Regions from separate parts of the Geodermatophilus sp. SYSU D00705 genome, predicted to be linked through region 1. Evidence: riboswitches for the same ligand, from Rfam matches in the RefSeq annotation. Region 1 holds a riboswitch; each other region holds the start of a gene.
The links. Region 1 has a riboswitch for cyclic di-AMP ahead of ACI78Q_RS17765 (C40 family peptidase). Riboswitches for the same ligand answer to the same signal wherever they lie in the genome.

Region 1 (4,084 bases):
CCTGGGGGTCGGCCGCGACGGCGGCGCGCAGGACCTCGGCGATGCCCGCGTACTCCTCGACCGACTGGGCGCCGGTGCAGGGGGCGCCGCACCGGCCCATGCCGGCCAGCGCGCAGGCGGTGCCGAACACGCGCACCGACAGCCGGCCGGTGCACTGCCGCAGCGGTAGCGACTCGTGGATCGCCGCGACGGCGGCGTCCGCGGCCCGCCGGTCGGGGAACGGGCCGAGGAACACCCCCGCGCCGGGGCGGACCCGGCGGACCACCGACAGCCGGGGGAACGGCTCCTCGGTCAGCCGGACCCACAGTGCCCGTTCCGGGAACCGGGAGCGCCGGTTGTAGCGGGGCTTCTGCTCGGCGATCAGCCGCAGCTCCCGCACGGCGGCCTCGAGGTCGTGCGCGCAGGGGATCGCGTCGACCCGCTGGGCCAGCGCCACCATCTCGGTGATCCGGCTGCGTTGCTCACCGGCGGTGAAGTAGCTGCGGACCCGGCTGCGCAGGTCGTTCGACGTCCCGACGTAGAGGGGCTCGTCGCGCGGGCCGCGGAAGAGGTAGACGCCCGGGCCGGACGGGACGGCGTCGGCCAGGTGCCGCTTGCGCAGCCGCTCCGGGTCGACCTGGCGGGTGAGACCGGTGAGCTCCTCCAGGCTGGTGATGCCCAGGGGACCGAGCCGCTCGAAGAGCCCGTGCAGCACGTCGACCGTGGCGCGGGCGTCGGCCAGCGCCCGGTGGCAGGGGTCGGTGGTGGTGCGGAAGTAGGGCGCCAGGGTGGCCAGCTTGCAGTTGGGCACCTCGTCGCGGGTGAGCAGCCGGCGGGCGAGGACAGCGGTGTCGACCGAGGCCGTCGCCGGCCAGGCGATCCCGTTCTCGGCGCAGGCGGCCTTGAGGAACCCGAGGTCGAAGGGGGCGTTGTGCGCCACCAGGACCGCGCCCCGGGCGAACTCCAGGAAGTGCGGCAGCACCGCGCCGATGCGCGGGGCGGTGGCGACCATCGTCGAGGTGATGCCGGTCAGGACGCTGATGTAGGGCGGGATCTCACAGCCCGGGTCGACCAGGGTCTGGAACTCGCCGAGGACGACGCCGCCGCGGACCTTGACCGCGCCGATCTCGGTGATGGCGCTGTCCTTGGGGGAGCCTCCGGTGGTCTCCAGGTCGACGACCACGAAGGTCACCTCGGCCAGGGGGGTGCCGAGCTCCTCGATGGTGGCCTGCTCGTAGCGGGGGAGCCCGGCGGCGGCTCGTGCGGCTGTCCCGGCGGCGATCCCGGCCAGCCGGGCAGGGGAAGAGGGCACGGGGCGGACGGTAGGTCGGGGCAGTGACAGTCCCGGGGACGCGCGCCGGGGCCGGGGAGCGGCCGACCGCGGTCGCGCGGAACTGTCGGTGCCCGTCCCTAGCGTGCTGCGCGGACCGACCGGGGCCATGGAGGGCTCCTGCGACGAGGCGTCGGCCAGCAGAGGAGTGGGCCATGTTCATCGACTGCGACACGTGCACCGCCCGGGGCACCGGGTGTGCCGACTGCGTCGTCACCGTCCTCCTGGGTGCCCCGCCGGGCTGGGAGACCGCCGACCCCACGGTGGTGCCGATGACCGGCCGGCGCGACGGCGGAGCGGCCGCGACCGCCGAGGACGCCGTCGTGCCGCGGCCCGGTGTGGTCGTGGAGTTCGACGACGTCGAGCGGCGCGCGGTGCGGGCGCTGGCCGAGGGCGGCCTGGTCCCGCCGCTGCGGCACCAGTCGTCCGCGGACGGGCGTGCCGCGGGCGCGGCCAGGGGCCGGCGGCGCACCGGGTGAGGCGCGGCCGCCGGGTCCTCGCCAGGGCGGCGGGCACACACCGTCGACGGTCTCGGTGACCGTGCGTGGCCGACGGCGTGGCGCGGGCCGGGGGTGTGGCTGTTCCCACAGTCCACGCAGACCCCGTTTGTCACAACTTCATCACGCCCGTACGGTGAGCCGGTCCGACCGGGCGGTCGTCACCTGAGAGAGGTGACCTCGGGAGGACACCGCCGAATTCCCCGACGCGCCGCGCACGGCGTCGAGGGGGAACCGGGGACCCACCGCAGTCCTGGGGTGAGTTCTCGCGTGCGCCGGTGACCCCGGGGCACACGCGCCGGTCCGCCGGAGCGCAGAGATAGGGCACTTCTTCCCAGCCCGAACCCGTCAGCTAACTCGGTAGGCGGTTGCTGAGGAAGAAACGGAGAGCCGCCGACCGTGGCGACGCCTCGCCCTGCCCTGGGGCATGCACTCGACCTGTCCCACCCCGACCTCCCGGTCCTGTTCCGCCGCCCCCGCCTGGCCCGCCGACTCGGTCGCGGGATCGTCCTGGGAGCCACCGCCACCCTGGCCCTCACGCTGCTGCCGGGTACGGCCGCGGCGGACCCGCAGCAGGCCGGCACCGCCGCCCAGGCCGCCCAGCTGGTCGCCCAGGCCGGCCACGAGCTCGAGGTCGTGACCGAGCAGGTCAACGAGGCCCGCGAGGTGCTCGCCCAGCAGCAGGCCGCCGCCGACCGCGCCCGCCAGGCCGCCGCGGACGCGCAGCAGCAGCTCGACGCCCTCGACGGCCAGATCCGCCAGGTCGCGCGCACCGCGTTCACCGGCGACGGCATGACGCAGCTGGACGTGTTGATGACGAGCACCTCCGCGGAGGACTTCGTCTCCCAGCTCGCGACCCTCGAGGTGATCGCCGGCCACACCACCGACGTCCTGGCCCAGGTGGCCGAGAGCGCGGCGGCCGCCGAGCAGGCCACGACCGACGCCGATGCCGCGCAGGCACAGGCGCAGGCCACCCTCGACGACGTCACCGCCCGGCAGGCGCAGCTGGAGTCCGACATCGCCGACTACCGGGCCCAGTACGACGCGCTCTCCGCGCCGCAGCAGCAGGAGGTCGTCACCGCGCACGCCGGCCAGCCCGTCGCCGTCGCTGCGCCGGCCGCTGCCGCCAGCGGTGCCGCGCAGGCCGCCGTCGACACCGCGCTGGCCCAGGTCGGCGACCCCTATGTGTGGGGCGCCGGCGGGCCGACCGCCTTCGACTGCTCGGGGCTGACGCAGTACGCCTACGCCGCGGCCGGCATCAGCCTCCCGCACTCCAGCCGCATCCAGTCGACGATGGGCACCGCCGTCTCGCGGGCCGACCTGCAGCCGGGCGACCTGATCTTCTACTACAGCCCGGTCAGCCACGTCTCGATGTACATCGGCAACGGCCAGATGGTGCACGCCTCGACGTCCGGCCAGCCGGTCAAGGTGGTCAGCGTCGACTCCATGGGCGGGATCACCGCCATGCGCCGCCTCGCATAGGCACGGCAAGGGCCGGGGTGGCGGCTCCACCCCGGCCCCCTGCAGGGCCCCGACGCGGCCCCGTCCCGGGGCCCGCCCCGAGCGTGCGAAGGGTGGGGAGGACGGGGTCCGTCCACGGTGGGGGGCAGGGGGTCCTTCTAGGATCGGCCGGGTGAGCGCCCGCCGGGCCGCGCTGCTGGTCGCGGGAGTGCTCGGGGCGGCCTTCGTGGTCGTCGTCGCCGTCGGTACGCCGTGGACCCTGCTGCCGGAACCGCCGGGCGGCGCCAGCCCGATCCGTCCGGGCGCCGGTCTCGCCCCTGGGGTGGTCGAACAGGCGGAGTCCTTCGCCGCCGCGATCCGCCCGGCGTCCCTCGCCTCGCTGGTGCTGGGGCTCCTGACCTCGGCGGTGTTCGCCTTGACCCCGCTCGGGCGGTGGCTGGTCCGGACGGTGGCCCGGCCGCTGGGCGGTGGATGGGTCTGGCAGGTGCTGCTGGGCACGGTGGCGCTGATGGTGGTGGGCCGGCTGGTCACGCTGCCGCTGTCGGCCTACGGGGAGGTGGTCCGCCACCGGTTCGGGCTCTCGACGCGCAGCTGGCCGCTGTGGCTGCGGGACGTCGCCGTCTCCACCGCCATCAACGCCGTGCTGACCGCCCTCGCCCTGCTCGCCGTGGTGTGGCTGGCCCGCCGTGCACCCCGGACGTGGTGGGCCTGGGCCGCCGGAGCGGCGGCGGCGATGGTCGTCATCGGCTCCTTCCTGTACCCGGTGCTCATCGAGCCGGCGTTCAACTCCTTCCGGTCGCTGCCGGCCGGGCAGCTG
Region 2 (4,084 bases), on a different contig from region 1:
CATCGCGCTGGACGACCTGCTGCCGGCCGAGCGCGTGGTCGCCGTCGACTCGGGCAACTTCATGGGCTACCCGAGCATGTTCCTCGACGTCCCCGACGAGCAGGGCTTCTGCTTCACCCAGGCCTTCCAGTCCGTCGGTCTGGGGCTGGCCTCGGCGATCGGCGCGGCGCTGGCCCGACCGGACCGGCTGCCGGTGGCCGCCCTCGGCGACGGCGGCGCGCTCATGAGCGCCTCGGAGCTGGAGACGGTGGTCCGGCTGGGGCTGCCGATGGTGGTCGTCGTCTACGACGACGCGGCCTACGGCGCCGAGGTGCACCACTTCGGGCCGGAGGGCCACCCCCTGGACACCGTCCGCTTCCCCGACGCCGACCTGGCGGCGATCGCCCGCGGGTACGGCTTCGTCGGGGTGACCGTGCGCGGCGTCGAGGACCTCGACGCGGTGGCCGACTGGGTGGCCGGCCCGCGTACGGCGCCGCTGCTCATCGACGCCAAGGTCGCCGCCGACGAGCCGTCGTGGTGGCTGGAGGAGGCGTTCCGCGGCCACTGACGGTGCCGTGAGCATCGCAGGGAGCGCCAGCGACCGAGGAGCGGAGCGGCGCCGGAAGGGGCCAGGGGGCGCGGCCACTGACGGTGCCGCCTCTCCCCGTGATCATGGCGCCGGGACCGCCGGAGGCCGCTCCGGCGTGGTTCCGGCGCCGTGATCGCCGCAGGCGGGGCGGTCAGCCGGCGATGCGGCGGGCGCTGTTGTAGCCGCCCATCGAGTCGATCGACGCGACCTTCACCGGCTGGCCGTAGGTGGAGGCGTGCACCATCTGCCCGTTGCCGACGTAGATGCCGACGTGGCTGACCGGGCTGTAGAAGAACACCAGGTCACCGGGCTGCAGTGCCGACCGCGAGACGGGGGCCCCCATCGTCGACTGGATCCGGCTGGAGTGCGGGAGGCTGATGCCCGCCGCGGCGTAGGCGTACTGCACCAGCCCGGAGCAGTCGAAGGAGTTGGGCCCGGCCGCGGCCCACACGTACGGGTCGCCCTGCTGGGCCAGCGCGGTCTCGACGGCCCGCTGCGCGGCGGCGCTGCCGCCGGCCACGGGCGCGGCGGGGGCGGGAGCAGGCGCGGGTGCGGGTGCGGCGGCCGACCGGGCGCCGCCGGCGGCCGGGGCCGGCGGGGCGGCGGGTGCGGGGGCGGCTGGTGCCGGGGCCGCCTGAGTCGTGGCGGCCTGAGCGGCGGCGGCCCGTGCGGCCTCCTCGGCGGCCCGGCGCTCGGCGGCCTCCCGCGACGCCCGCTCCTCCTCGGCGACCAGCCGGTCGTACTCGGCCTGGAACCGCGCCACCTGCCGGTCGAGGTCGGCCTGCTTCGCGGCGACCTGGTCGACCAGGGCCTGCGCGTCGGCGGCCGCCTGCTCGGCGGAGGCGCGGGCGGCGTCGGCGTCGCCGGCGGCCTGCTGGGCCCCGCCGAGGACGCCGTTGTTGTGGTCGGCGATGGTCTGCAGCGTGCCGACGCGGTCGAGCAGCTCCTCCGGCGAGTCGCTGGTGAGCATGGCCGACAGCGTGCTCAGCCGGTCGCCGGTGAAGGCGCCGCGGGCGACCGCGCGCACCTGCTCGCGAGCGGTGGCGAGGGCGTCCTCGGCGGCGGCCAGTTCCGCGCCGGCCGCGGTGGCGGCGTCCTGGCTGGTCCGCAGCCGCTCGCGGGCCTCGTTGAACTGCTCGGTGACGACCTCGAGGTCGTGGGCCTTGGCGGCGACGAGCGCGGCGGCGTCCTGTGAGGTGGCCGGATCGCCGGGAGCGGCCGACGCCGCGGGGAGGCTGGTCAGGGTGAGCCCGCCGGCGGCGACGAGGCCGACCAGGAGGCGGGGCAGCGCGCGGGCAGGGGCGTGCGACGTCGCCATGGTGGGCGGGTCTGTCCTCTCTTCCACAGCCGCCTACCGAGTTAGCTGACGGGTTCGGGCGGGAAGGCGCCCGGCGTCCACGGCCCTCGCGAGGCCGCGGTCGCTTCACCCCAGTACTGCGGTGGGTCCCCGGTCCCTGGTGCCGGCGGAACGGGCCGGCGCAGGGTTCGGCGGCGTCCGGCCGGTGTCACAGGGGAGTGACGGAACGACCCGTCCGGACGCCGTCACGCTAGGTCGGCACCAGGGGGGCGACAAACCGGGCGACCGGCTCGCGCGGACACCCCGGCCGGTGCTGACGCGCTGTGACGACACCGCCCGGGATCAGAGGTTGCCGCGGCGTTCCTGCTCCCGCTCGATCGCCTCGAACAGCGCCTTGAAGTTGCCCTTGCCGAAGCCGAGCGAACCGTGTCGCTCGATCAGCTCGAAGAACACCGTCGGCCGGTCGCCGGTCGGCCGGGTGAAGATCTGCAGCAGGTACCCGTCCTCGTCGCGGTCGACCAGGATGCCGCGGCGCTGCAGCTCCTCCACCGGCACGCGGACGGTGCCGATGCGGGCCCGCAGCTCCGGGTCCTCGTAGTAGGAGTCCGGTGTCGGGAGGAACTCCACGCCCTCGGCGGTCATCGCGTCGACGGTGGCGAGGATGTCGCCGGTGGCCAGTGCGACGTGCTGGGCGCCAGGGCCGCCGTAGAACTCCAGGTACTCGTCGATCTGCGAGCGCTTCCTGCCCGCGGCCGGCTCGTTGAGCGGGAACTTCACGCGGTGGTTGCCGTTGGCGACGACCTTGCTCATCAGTGCGGAGTAGTCGGTGGCGATGTCCGCGCCGACGAACTCCGCCATGTTGGTGAAGCCCATGACCCGCCGGTAGAAGTCCACCCAGCGGTCCATGGCTCCGAGCTCGACGTTGCCGACGACGTGGTCGATCGCCTGGAACAGCCGCCGCGGCGCACCCGGGCGCCGCTGGTGTGCCGACGTCCGCGCCACGTACCCGGGCAGGTAGGGGCCGGTGTAGCGCGAGCGGTCGACGAGGCTGTGCCGCGTGTCGCCGTAGGTCGCGATCGCGGCCAGCCGGACGGTGCCGTGCTCGTCGGTGACGTCGTGCGGCGGCTCGAGGACGGTCGCCCCCTGGGCCGCGGCGTGGGCGACGCAGCGGTCCACGTCGGGCACGGCCAGGGCGATGTCGACGATGCCGTCCCCGTGCCGGCGGTGGTGGTCGGCCAGCGGGCTGGTCGGGGAGTAGGCGCCCGTGACCACGAACCGGGCGGCGCCGGAGCGGAGGACGTAGGCCCGGCAGTCCCGGTTGCCGGTCTCCGGCCCCGAGTAGGCGACCAGCTCCATCCCGAACGCGGACTGGAAGAAGTGGGCGGTCTGGGTGGCGTTGCCCGCGATCCAGACCAGGGCGTCCCAGCCGCTGACCGGGAAGGGGTCGGTGGCGGGGTCGTGCTCGACCAGCCCGACCAGCTGCCGCAGCTGCTCGGCGCTGAGCTCGGCCAGGCGCTCGTCGTCGGTGAGGACCTGCTCGAGGGTCCCGTGCGGCTCGGTGGCGGTCATGTCGCCCTCCCGGATGATCCCGTCTCCCTGCGTGCGTCCAGCACACCTCCGGGCGCCCGGGATGGGCAAGATGACCGTCTCGGGCTGGCCGATCGGGGCAGGACGGCGGCCGTCGACGGCGTCGAGGTGGTCAGATCGACCAGCTCGGGGAGGAGGAGCGGTGGCCCACCGGCTGGACGCGCTCGACCTGGCGGTGCTCACCGCGCTGACCGAGCAGCCGCGGGCCGGCGTGCTGGAGCTGTCCCGCCGGCTCGGGGTGGCGAGGGCGACGGTGCAGGCGCGGCTGCGGCGGCTGGAGGAGTCCGGTGTCGTCACGGGGTACGGGCCGGACGTCGACCCGGCCGCGGCGGGGTTCGGCGTCCAGGCGTTCGTGACCCTGGAGATCGCCCAGGGCGCGCTGGAGGAGGTCGCCGCCGACCTGCGGGCGATCCCCGGCGTCCTGGAGGCGCACGTGACCACCGGCGCCGGCGACGTGCTGGTCCGGCTGGCCGCCGAGTCGCACGCGGCGCTGCAGGAGACGCTGGTGCGGCTGGGCCGCTCGCCCTCGGTGGTGCGCTCGACCAGCGTCGTCGCGCTGTCGGAGCTGGTGCCCCGGCGGGTGCTGCCGCTGCTCGCGTCGGGGACGCCGCGTCCGGCCGGGCGGGCGCCGG
Region 3 (4,084 bases), on a different contig from region 1:
AGCGGATCACCGTGCCGCGGGTCGTGCCGCTGCGTGTCATGCCGCCCAGGCTGGCCGGACCGGCCCCGGCGGACAAGACGGCCCCGCACGGCGGAGGCGTACACCGCGGGACTGCCGGGGTAACGGCCGGGCCATGCAGCGATCCCAGGGGATGGCCGACGCGGGGCGTGACGAGGTCGCGGGGCTGGTCCTGCCGGCCTGGGACGCCTTCCTCGCCCAGGCGGAGGCGGTGGACCTCGACCGGCCCTCACGGCTGCCCGGGTGGCGGGCGCACGAGATCTGCGTCCACCTCGGCTGCTGGGACGACCACACGGCGCTGGCCGACCTGGTCGCCTCCGCGCGGGCCGGGGGTGCGGGGACACCGCCGGAGGTCGACCCGACCAACGCCCGGGTCACCGCCGCCCACCGGGACGCGACGCGGGAGGAGGTGCTGGCTGCGCTGCGGCGCAACCGCGACGCCACCGCCCGCTACCTGGCCGATGGGCCCGTCGAGCTGGACACCGCACCGGCGGTCGCGGTCGTGGGCACCCTGCCCCTGCTCAGCGTCGTCCTGGGTCAGGCGTACGAGCTGGCCGTGCACGGGCTGGATCTCACCGCGTGCGGCGCCCCGCCGGTGCCGGAGCCGGTCCTGCAGGCGGGCCTGGCGGCCCTCGCGGACGTGACCGGCGCCCTGTCCGCGTCCGTCGGCATCACCGGCGGCGCCACCCTGGCGACGCCGGAGGGCGGCTGGGCCTTCGCCGCCGACCCGGCGGGCTGGACCGTGCGGCGGGTGGCCCCGGGAGCACCGCAGGGCACCGCCGTGGAGGCGCCGGCGGACCTGCTGCTCGAGGCGGCCTCCGGTCGGGTCAACCCGGTCGCGGCGCTGGCCCGGCGGCGGCTGCGGGTGCACGAGCTCGGCGGGCTGCTCGCGCTGGCCCCGGTCGTCCAGGTCGCGCCGGGCATCCCAGGCGGGCCGATCCTGCAGCTGGCCGCGCAGACCCTCGGCGGCGTCGGCGGCCTGCTCGGGCGGCTGCGCGGCCGCCGCTGAACGCACGGCGGCCCGCGGCCGCCGGAGCACCGGGGGCCGCGGGCCGTCCGCGTCAGGTCAGGTCGAGGTCAGCACCCGCCACCGAGGGCGATGCCGTGCTGCGCCAGCCAGGGCATCGGGTTGACCCGGTTGGCGTAGAGGCCGCCCTGGTGCACCTCGAAGTGCAGGTGCGGCCCGGTTGACTGGCCACGGTTGCCGACCTCGGCGATCTGCTGGCCCGCGGTCACCACCTGGCCCGCGGTGACGGAGAACTGGTTCACGTGGCCGTAGAGGGTGATCTGACCGTCGGCGTGCTGCACGTACACGGCCAGGCCGAAGCCGCTGGCCGGCCCCGCCTGGAGGACGACGCCGTCCTCCGGCACGTAGATCGGGGTGCCGATGGGGGCGGCGATGTCGATGCCCTGGTGCATCGTGCCCCAGCGGGCGCCGTAGCAGGAGGTGAGCCGGCCGGCGGTCGGCATGCCGGTCGTGCCCTGCGCACGGGCGTCGAGCCGGGCGTTGAAGGCGGCGGCGGGGTCGGCCGCGCCCTGCGCGGCGAGCAGGCGCTCGCCGGCGGCGCGGTACTGCTCGTCGAGAGCGGCCTTCTGCGCCGCGACGGCGTCGTACTCGGACTGCGCCTCGGCGAGGTGGGCGGTGGCGGCCGCCTCGGCCTCGTCGGCGGCGCGGGCGGCCTCGTCGAGCCGGGTCACCGCGGCCCGGGCGGCCCGGTCGGCCTCCTCGACCCGCTGCTCGACGGCGAGGAAGTCGGTCAGCCGCGCGGCGCGCTGGGCGCCGAGGACGTCCATCGTCGCCGCCTGCTGCAGCAACTCGGTGGGGCTCTCGGCGTCGAGGATGAGCTCGATGTCGCCGTAGCGGTTGTCGGCCCCCATGTAGGCCTCCCGCCCCAGGGTGGCGACGTCCTCCTCGGCGGCGGCGACGTCGGCCTGGGCGGTGGCCAGCTCGGCGGCGGTGGCATCGGCCTCAGCCTGGGCGGTGGCCAGCTCCGCGCGGGCGACGAGAGCGGCGTCGGCGGCGGCCTCGGCCTCGACGGTCATCCGCTGCAGCTTCTCCTCGGCGGCGGTGACCAGCTGCTCGATGCGGGCGACCTCGGCGGCCAGGCTCTCCTGCTCGGAGGTGCCGGAGACGGTGGGGGCGGCGAGCGCGGCCGGGGTGCCGGCCAGCAGCCCGCCGACCACGGCGGCGACGACGAGCGCCCGGCGAGGCGCACGCAGCAGCCGGCGGGCCGGCGCTCCGCGCGCAGGCAGGGTCATCAGGTGGTGCAGGGTCGCCAAGGCGACGGTTCTCCCATCCTCGCGACCGCCTACCGAGTTAGCTGACGGGTTCGGGCCGGACGGCGCCCTACCCGCCTGCGTCCCCCTACGCAGGCAGGACTCACCCCAGTGGAACGGTGGGTCCCCGGTCCGTCTCGGCCCCCGGAGGGAGGCGTCGGCGGTTCGGCGGGGCCAGGCCGGTGCCCTCGTGTGTCGAGGAGCGGAACCCGGCGAGGCCGTCGGGAAAACTACCTTGAGTGACCCCCCGCGGTCACGATCGAGTAACACCTCCGGCGCGCCTCGTTGCCCGAAGGAGTGACATCCCGCTACGAGGCGTGAGTACGCGACCCCGGAGAGCTGATCTTCAGGACCGCTCCACCGCTCGCGCGACTCCCGCGGTGACCTGCGAGGACGGCCCGGGCCGCGCGGTGGGCCGCAGGCGGCCCCGGCCACGTCCCGGGCACCGGGCCGCCGCCGCTGAGATGTCGCGCACAGTTCCCCGAAACCGCCCGGCGGGCTCACCCTCACGGCCCCGTCGGCGGCCGGCCGCCATCTGGCAGGCTGGAGCACACCGGGGCGGTAGCTCAGCCGGTCAGAGCATGGGACTCATAATCCCTGGGTCGTGGGTTCGAGCCCCACCCGCCCCACCAATCGGGCCCGCAGGCCGGGGCCTCGGTCCTGCGGGCCTCGTCCCGGTCCCGGCTCAGCTCCCCCGCGGAGCGACCCGCGATGGCCCAGGTGCTATGCCGTCACGTTCGTCCACACGGTGCCGATGTTCTCCTCGCCACCACCGTGAGTCGTCGCGAGCAGGCAAGCGCTCAGCGAGGTCCCCGACGCGGTGAAGGAGAAGGGCTGGCTCACGTCGCTCTCGGCGCCCAGGTGCACCGCCATGGTGAACGGCCTGGACGTGCCCTCCTCCAGGAGGAAGAGGCCCTCACCTCGGTTCAGCCGGTCCGCTGCGTCCCGTGAGGTCACGGTCGCGTTGCCTGACACCTCTTCCCCCGGCTCGAACGTGGCGACGGTGAGCGTCTTCGGACACGTCGTGGTGACGACAGGCACCGTGCCGGCCAGGGCCGCAGGCGCGAGTACGACCCCGATCACCGTCGATGCCGCGACCGCCGGAACTGCCATGCGACGTCTTCTCACAGCCATCGCCCCTCAGCGTTGTAGCGATCGTCACCCGATGGCCGGCCTCGATCCCCTCTCTCGCTCGCGACGGCACAGCTCGCGGGCGACAGGACGGGGACCGTCCTAGCACCGGTCCGGCACGGCTGTCCAGCTGGCCGTACGCGGCGCGCGCCATCCGTGAACACCTAGGGCGGTGGACACACGAACCGCCAGTTCGAGCCGCACCCGCCCCACCGGTTCCCATCCGAGGCGCCGCCATGCTCATGCAGCCCTGAGCCCATCCGCGACCAGCAGGGTGCCGATGACGAGCAACAGCGTGATCAGCACTGCGTCGGTGCACCTGTCGGTCCACACCATCGAGGCACAGGTCACCTCCATCTACCGCAAGCTCGGCACCTCCTCCCCCAACCAGGCCGTCGACCGCGTCCGCGGCCGGCCCCGGGCAGGCGGCTCGGTGGCCGCACGGAGCCTCCCCCGCCGGCTGACGGCGAGAGCCGGCGGCGACCCCGGAGTGGCCCGGCCGGGTCCTCGCCGCGGCAGGTCGTCCTCGAGGGGTGAGGACCGGCCGGCCGAACCAGCAGATCCTCCAGTCACCCACCAGGGCCATGCCCCGGCCGACACAGGGAGGTGCGGCGTGACACAACAGGTGACCGCAGAGGCCCGCGAAGCCGTCGACGAG
Region 4 (4,084 bases), on a different contig from region 1:
GGTGTGCTGCGGCGGCCAGAAGATGTGGTTGTGGAAGAAGCCGTCGCCGTAGTAGGCGGCCTGCTCGGCGATCTGCGGCGAGCGGATGGAGCCGTGCCACACGAACGGCGCGACGCCGTCCAGCGGCCGCGGGGTCGAGGTGAAGCCCTGCAGCGGCGTGCGGTACTGCCCCGACCAGTTGACGACGTCGGTGTCCCACAGCTTGCGCAGCAGCGCGTAGTTCTCCACGGCCAGCGGGATGCCGTCACGGATGTCCTTGCCGAACCAGGGGTAGACCGGGCCGGTGTTGCCGCGGCCCATCATCAGGTCCACGCGGCCGCCGGCCAGGTGCTGCAGCATCGCGTAGTCCTCGGCGATCTTCACCGGGTCGTTGGTGGTGATCAGCGTGGTCGCCGTCGACAGCTGCAGCGTCGAGGTCTGCGCGGCGATGTAGGCCAGCGTGGTGGTGGGGGAGGACGAGAAGAACGGCGGGTTGTGGTGCTCGCCGAGGGCGAAGACGTCGAGCCCGACCTCCTCGGCCTTCTTCGCGATGGCCACGACCGCCTTGATCCGCTCCGCCTCGCTGGGCGTGCGGCCGGTCGTGGGGTCGGTCGTGAGGTCGCTGACCGAGAAGATCCCGAACTGCATCTCGTGCTCCAAGTGGTTGAGAGCGCAACTACTGCTGCGTGCAACAGCGCCGCCCCGGGCGTATTCCGGATCCGCCGAGAACTCTCCCGCGACGAGGGTCACGTGACGGATGGGGCCCACGGGATTGTCACAGGACGATAACGGCCCGTACGGTGAGTGGGTCCGGTCGGTCGTGCTTCCCCATCCGGGGAGCCTGGCCGGACGCCGCCGAGTCGTGTCCGCCTCCCGCGGACGTGAGCCGGGGACCCATCGAAGCACTGGGGTGAATCCTGCTCTCGAGCAGGTAGGGCACCTTCCCGCCCGAACCCGTCAGCTAACTCGGTAGGCGGCCATGGAAGGAACGGAGAGCATCCGCATGCCTCGCCCACGGGCCCTCCCGGCTCGCAGGGATCCCGGGCCACGCGCACCTCGCGCCTCTTCCTCGGTCCGCTGATCCCGCCTCGCCGTTGACCGGCCGCGCGCGTCACTGACCGCCGCCGGACCCCTCCCGTAGACCCTCGCGTCCCGGGCTGCCCTCCGTACGAGTCGGCAGGCCCGCGGGCGCCCTCGCGCCCCGGAGCACCCCACTCGATGAACGACCGCACCGTGCAGTTCCCCGCCGTCGACGCCGCCACGACCCCCGCCGCCGACGCCGCCACCCCCCAGACCACCTCCCGCCGCGGCTTCGGCCTGCCGGCCAAGGGCCGCCGTCCCGCGTTCTTCCTGGCCGCCGCCGCGGCCGGCGCGATCGTGGTCAACGTCCTGGCCAGCGGCGCGCCCGACGCCGAGGCCACCGCCACCCGGACCGAGTCGGTCAGCGTGGCCGAGCAGCTCGGCATCACCGCCGACGCCGCGGCCGCGGCGACCCCGGAGGCCGCCGACCTGGCCCCGCTGCAGCACCTCGCCGCCTCCCGCAGCGAGCGCCAGGCCGCCGAGGCCAGCGCCGCCCAGGCGCAGGCCGCGGCCGACCAGGCCGAGCTCGACCGCCAGGCCGCCGAGCGCGAGGCCGCCGAGCGCGCCGCCGCGGAGGCCGCCGCCGCCGAGCAGGCCGCCCGCGAGGCCGCCGAGCGTGAGGCCGCCGCCGCTGCGCAGGCCGCGGCCGCGGCCGCTGCCGCTCCTGCCGCCGCCCCGGCGCCCGCGGCCGCCGCGGCTCCCCGCGGCTCCTTCAAGGAGTACGCGATGTCCAAGGTCGGCAGCGCCCAGCAGTTCAGCTGCCTGGAGAACCTGTGGGGCAAGGAGAGCGGCTGGAACCCCAACGCGCAGAACCCCACCAGCACCGCCTACGGCATCCCGCAGTTCCTGAACTCCACCTGGGCCGGCACCGGCATCGCGAAGACCTCCGACGGCTACCGCCAGATCGACGCCGGGCTCATCTACATCGAGAACCGGTACGGCAGCCCCTGTGGCGCGTGGGCGCACTCGCAGGCCCACAACTGGTACTGATCGCCGCCCCGGTCCCGCACCGGGCACCCGTTCGAGGGGCCGCTCCTGACAGGGGCGGCCCCTCGAGCCGTCTCGGGACCGGGTGTGGGACGGTCGGGCGGTGAGGGTCGTCCCGTCCGGTTTCGTCCGTACCCACACCCAGGTCCGACGGCCGTCGTCGGTCCCGGAGGTGCGGCTGCACGTGGCCGAGGACGTCGTCGCCCTGTGGGAGGCGATGGAGACCGAGGACGGTGGCGCCGGGGAGGCGCCGCCGTTCTGGGCGGCGGCGTGGCCGGGCGGCCAGGCGCTGGCCCGCTTCGTCCTGGACCGGCCGGAGGTGGTCGCTGGACGGACGGTGCTCGACCTCGGCGCCGGCAGCGGCCTGGTCGCCCTCGCCGCCCGGCTGGCCGGTGCCCGGTGGGTGCTGGCCAGTGACGTCGACGAGTTCAGCCGCACCGCGGTCGGCGTCAACGCCGGCCTCAACGGCATCGACGGCGTGAGCGTGATCGGTGACGTCCTCGGCCGCGAGCTGCCCGGCATCGACGTCGTCCTGGCCGGGGACGTCTGCTACGACCGGGAGATGACCGAACGGGTGCTGCCGTTCCTCGACCGTGCCCGCGCCCGCGGGGTCGAGGTGTACGTGGGCGATCCGGGGCGGCCCTACCTGCCGCACGACCGGCTGGCCGCCGCCGCGGTCTACGAGATCCCGGAGACCGAGGGGCCGGGTCTGCGGCGGACGACGGTCTGGCGGCTGCCGTGAGCAGCGTGGCACCCGACCGTGGCCGCCGCGCCCGCCGTCCCTCCGGTGACGACCGGGAGCGGGCGATCCTCGCCACCGCCGAGGCGCTGCTGGCGCAGCGGTCGCCGGCGGAGATCTCCGTCGACGACCTCGCCCGCGGTGCCGGCATCTCCCGGCCCACCTTCTACTTCTACTTCGCCTCCAAGGAGGCCGTCGTCCTGGCGCTGCTGGACCGCGTGGTCGCCGAGGCCCGGGAGCTGCGCGCCGCCGCCCTGGCCGGCGCCTCCGACGACGTGCGGGAGAGCTGGCGCGCGGCGCTGGTCGCGGTCCGCGACACCTTCCGCGCACACCGGGCCCTCACCGCGGCCGCCACCCAGCTGCTGGCCGCCAGCGCCGAGGTGCGGGAGCTGTGGTCCCAGGTCATGGAGGGGTTCGTCGCCGAGACCGCCGCGGCGATCGAGGGGGAGCGGGCGCGCGGTGCGGCGCCGGGCGGGCCGGCGGCGCGCGACCTCGCCACGGCGCTGAACTGGATGAACGAGCGGGTCATCCAGGGCACCCTCGCCGGCCAGCAGCCGGCCGTGGGGGAGGACGAGCTCATCGACGTGCTGCTCACCGTCTGGCTGCGCACCATCTACGGCACCGACGAGCCGACGCGTCGTTGACGTCCTCGACGACGTGTCGACTACCGTGGCGCAGGTCACCGGCCGAGCCAGGGGGAACGACATGACCGCACCCGCCGAGCACGTGGACGTGCTCATCGTCGGCGCCGGGCTCTCCGGCATCGGCGCCGCCTGCCACCTCCAGCGGGAGTGCCCCGACCGCAGCTACGCCGTCCTCGAGGCGCGGGAGGCCATCGGCGGTACCTGGGACCTGTTCCGCTACCCCGGCGTCCGCTCGGACTCCGACATGTTCACCCTCGGCTACTCGTTCAAGCCGTGGACGCAGGCGCGGGCCATCGCCGACGGCGAGTCGATCCGCCGCTACGTGCAGGAGACCGCGCGCGAGCACGGCGTCGACCGGCACATCCGGTTCGGCACCCGGGTCGTCTCGGCCGAGTGGTCGACCGACGAGGCGCGCTGGACGGTGACCGCGCAGCGCACCGGCACCGGCGAGACCGTGCGGCTGACCTGCTCGTGGCTGTCGGTCTGCTCCGGCTACTACCGCTACGACGAGGGGTACCGCCCACGCTTCCCGGGCGAGGAGCGCTTCGCCGGCCGGATCGTGCACCCGCAGCACTGGCCCGAGGACCTCGAGCACGCCGGGAAGCGGGTCGTCGTCATCGGCAGCGGCGCCACCGCGGTCACCCTCGTCCCCACG

Region 2: linked by a shared signal. The riboswitch ahead of ACI78Q_RS11225 (C40 family peptidase) and the one ahead of ACI78Q_RS17765 (C40 family peptidase) in region 1 are both predicted to bind cyclic di-AMP.
Region 3: linked by a shared signal. The riboswitch ahead of ACI78Q_RS11835 (M23 family metallopeptidase) and the one ahead of ACI78Q_RS17765 (C40 family peptidase) in region 1 are both predicted to bind cyclic di-AMP.
Region 4: linked by a shared signal. The riboswitch ahead of ACI78Q_RS19000 (aggregation-promoting factor C-terminal-like domain-containing protein) and the one ahead of ACI78Q_RS17765 (C40 family peptidase) in region 1 are both predicted to bind cyclic di-AMP.

What each region holds. Positions count from the first base shown of each region.
Region 1 is NZ_JBJGYT010000026.1:2,388-6,471, forward strand. It holds gene ACI78Q_RS17755 (DEDD exonuclease domain-containing protein) at 1-1,291, opposite strand, end outside; gene ACI78Q_RS17760 (hypothetical protein) at 1,465-1,788, shown strand; cyclic di-AMP (ydaO/yuaA leader) riboswitch at 1,989-2,189, shown strand; gene ACI78Q_RS17765 (C40 family peptidase) at 2,206-3,288, shown strand; gene ACI78Q_RS17770 (M48 family metallopeptidase) at 3,440-4,084, shown strand, end outside.
Region 2 is NZ_JBJGYT010000011.1:73,991-78,074, reverse strand. It holds gene ACI78Q_RS11230 (thiamine pyrophosphate-binding protein) at 1-547, shown strand, start outside; gene ACI78Q_RS11225 (C40 family peptidase) at 720-1,886, opposite strand; cyclic di-AMP (ydaO/yuaA leader) riboswitch at 1,902-2,044, opposite strand; gene hppD (4-hydroxyphenylpyruvate dioxygenase) at 2,208-3,434, opposite strand; gene ACI78Q_RS11215 (Lrp/AsnC family transcriptional regulator) at 3,595-4,084, shown strand, end outside.
Region 3 is NZ_JBJGYT010000012.1:51,414-55,497, forward strand. It holds gene ACI78Q_RS11825 (hypothetical protein) at 1-40, opposite strand, end outside; gene ACI78Q_RS11830 (maleylpyruvate isomerase N-terminal domain-containing protein) at 134-1,027, shown strand; gene ACI78Q_RS11835 (M23 family metallopeptidase) at 1,096-2,277, opposite strand; cyclic di-AMP (ydaO/yuaA leader) riboswitch at 2,310-2,448, opposite strand; tRNA gene ACI78Q_RS11840 (tRNA-Ile) at 2,851-2,927, shown strand; gene ACI78Q_RS11845 (hypothetical protein) at 3,019-3,408, opposite strand; gene ACI78Q_RS11850 (DUF6325 family protein) at 4,040-4,084, shown strand, end outside.
Region 4 is NZ_JBJGYT010000030.1:26,978-31,061, reverse strand. It holds gene ACI78Q_RS19005 (LLM class flavin-dependent oxidoreductase) at 1-627, opposite strand, end outside; cyclic di-AMP (ydaO/yuaA leader) riboswitch at 823-970, shown strand; gene ACI78Q_RS19000 (aggregation-promoting factor C-terminal-like domain-containing protein) at 1,198-2,049, shown strand; gene ACI78Q_RS18995 (class I SAM-dependent methyltransferase) at 2,150-2,788, shown strand; gene ACI78Q_RS18990 (TetR/AcrR family transcriptional regulator) at 2,794-3,429, shown strand; gene ACI78Q_RS18985 (flavin-containing monooxygenase) at 3,491-4,084, shown strand, end outside.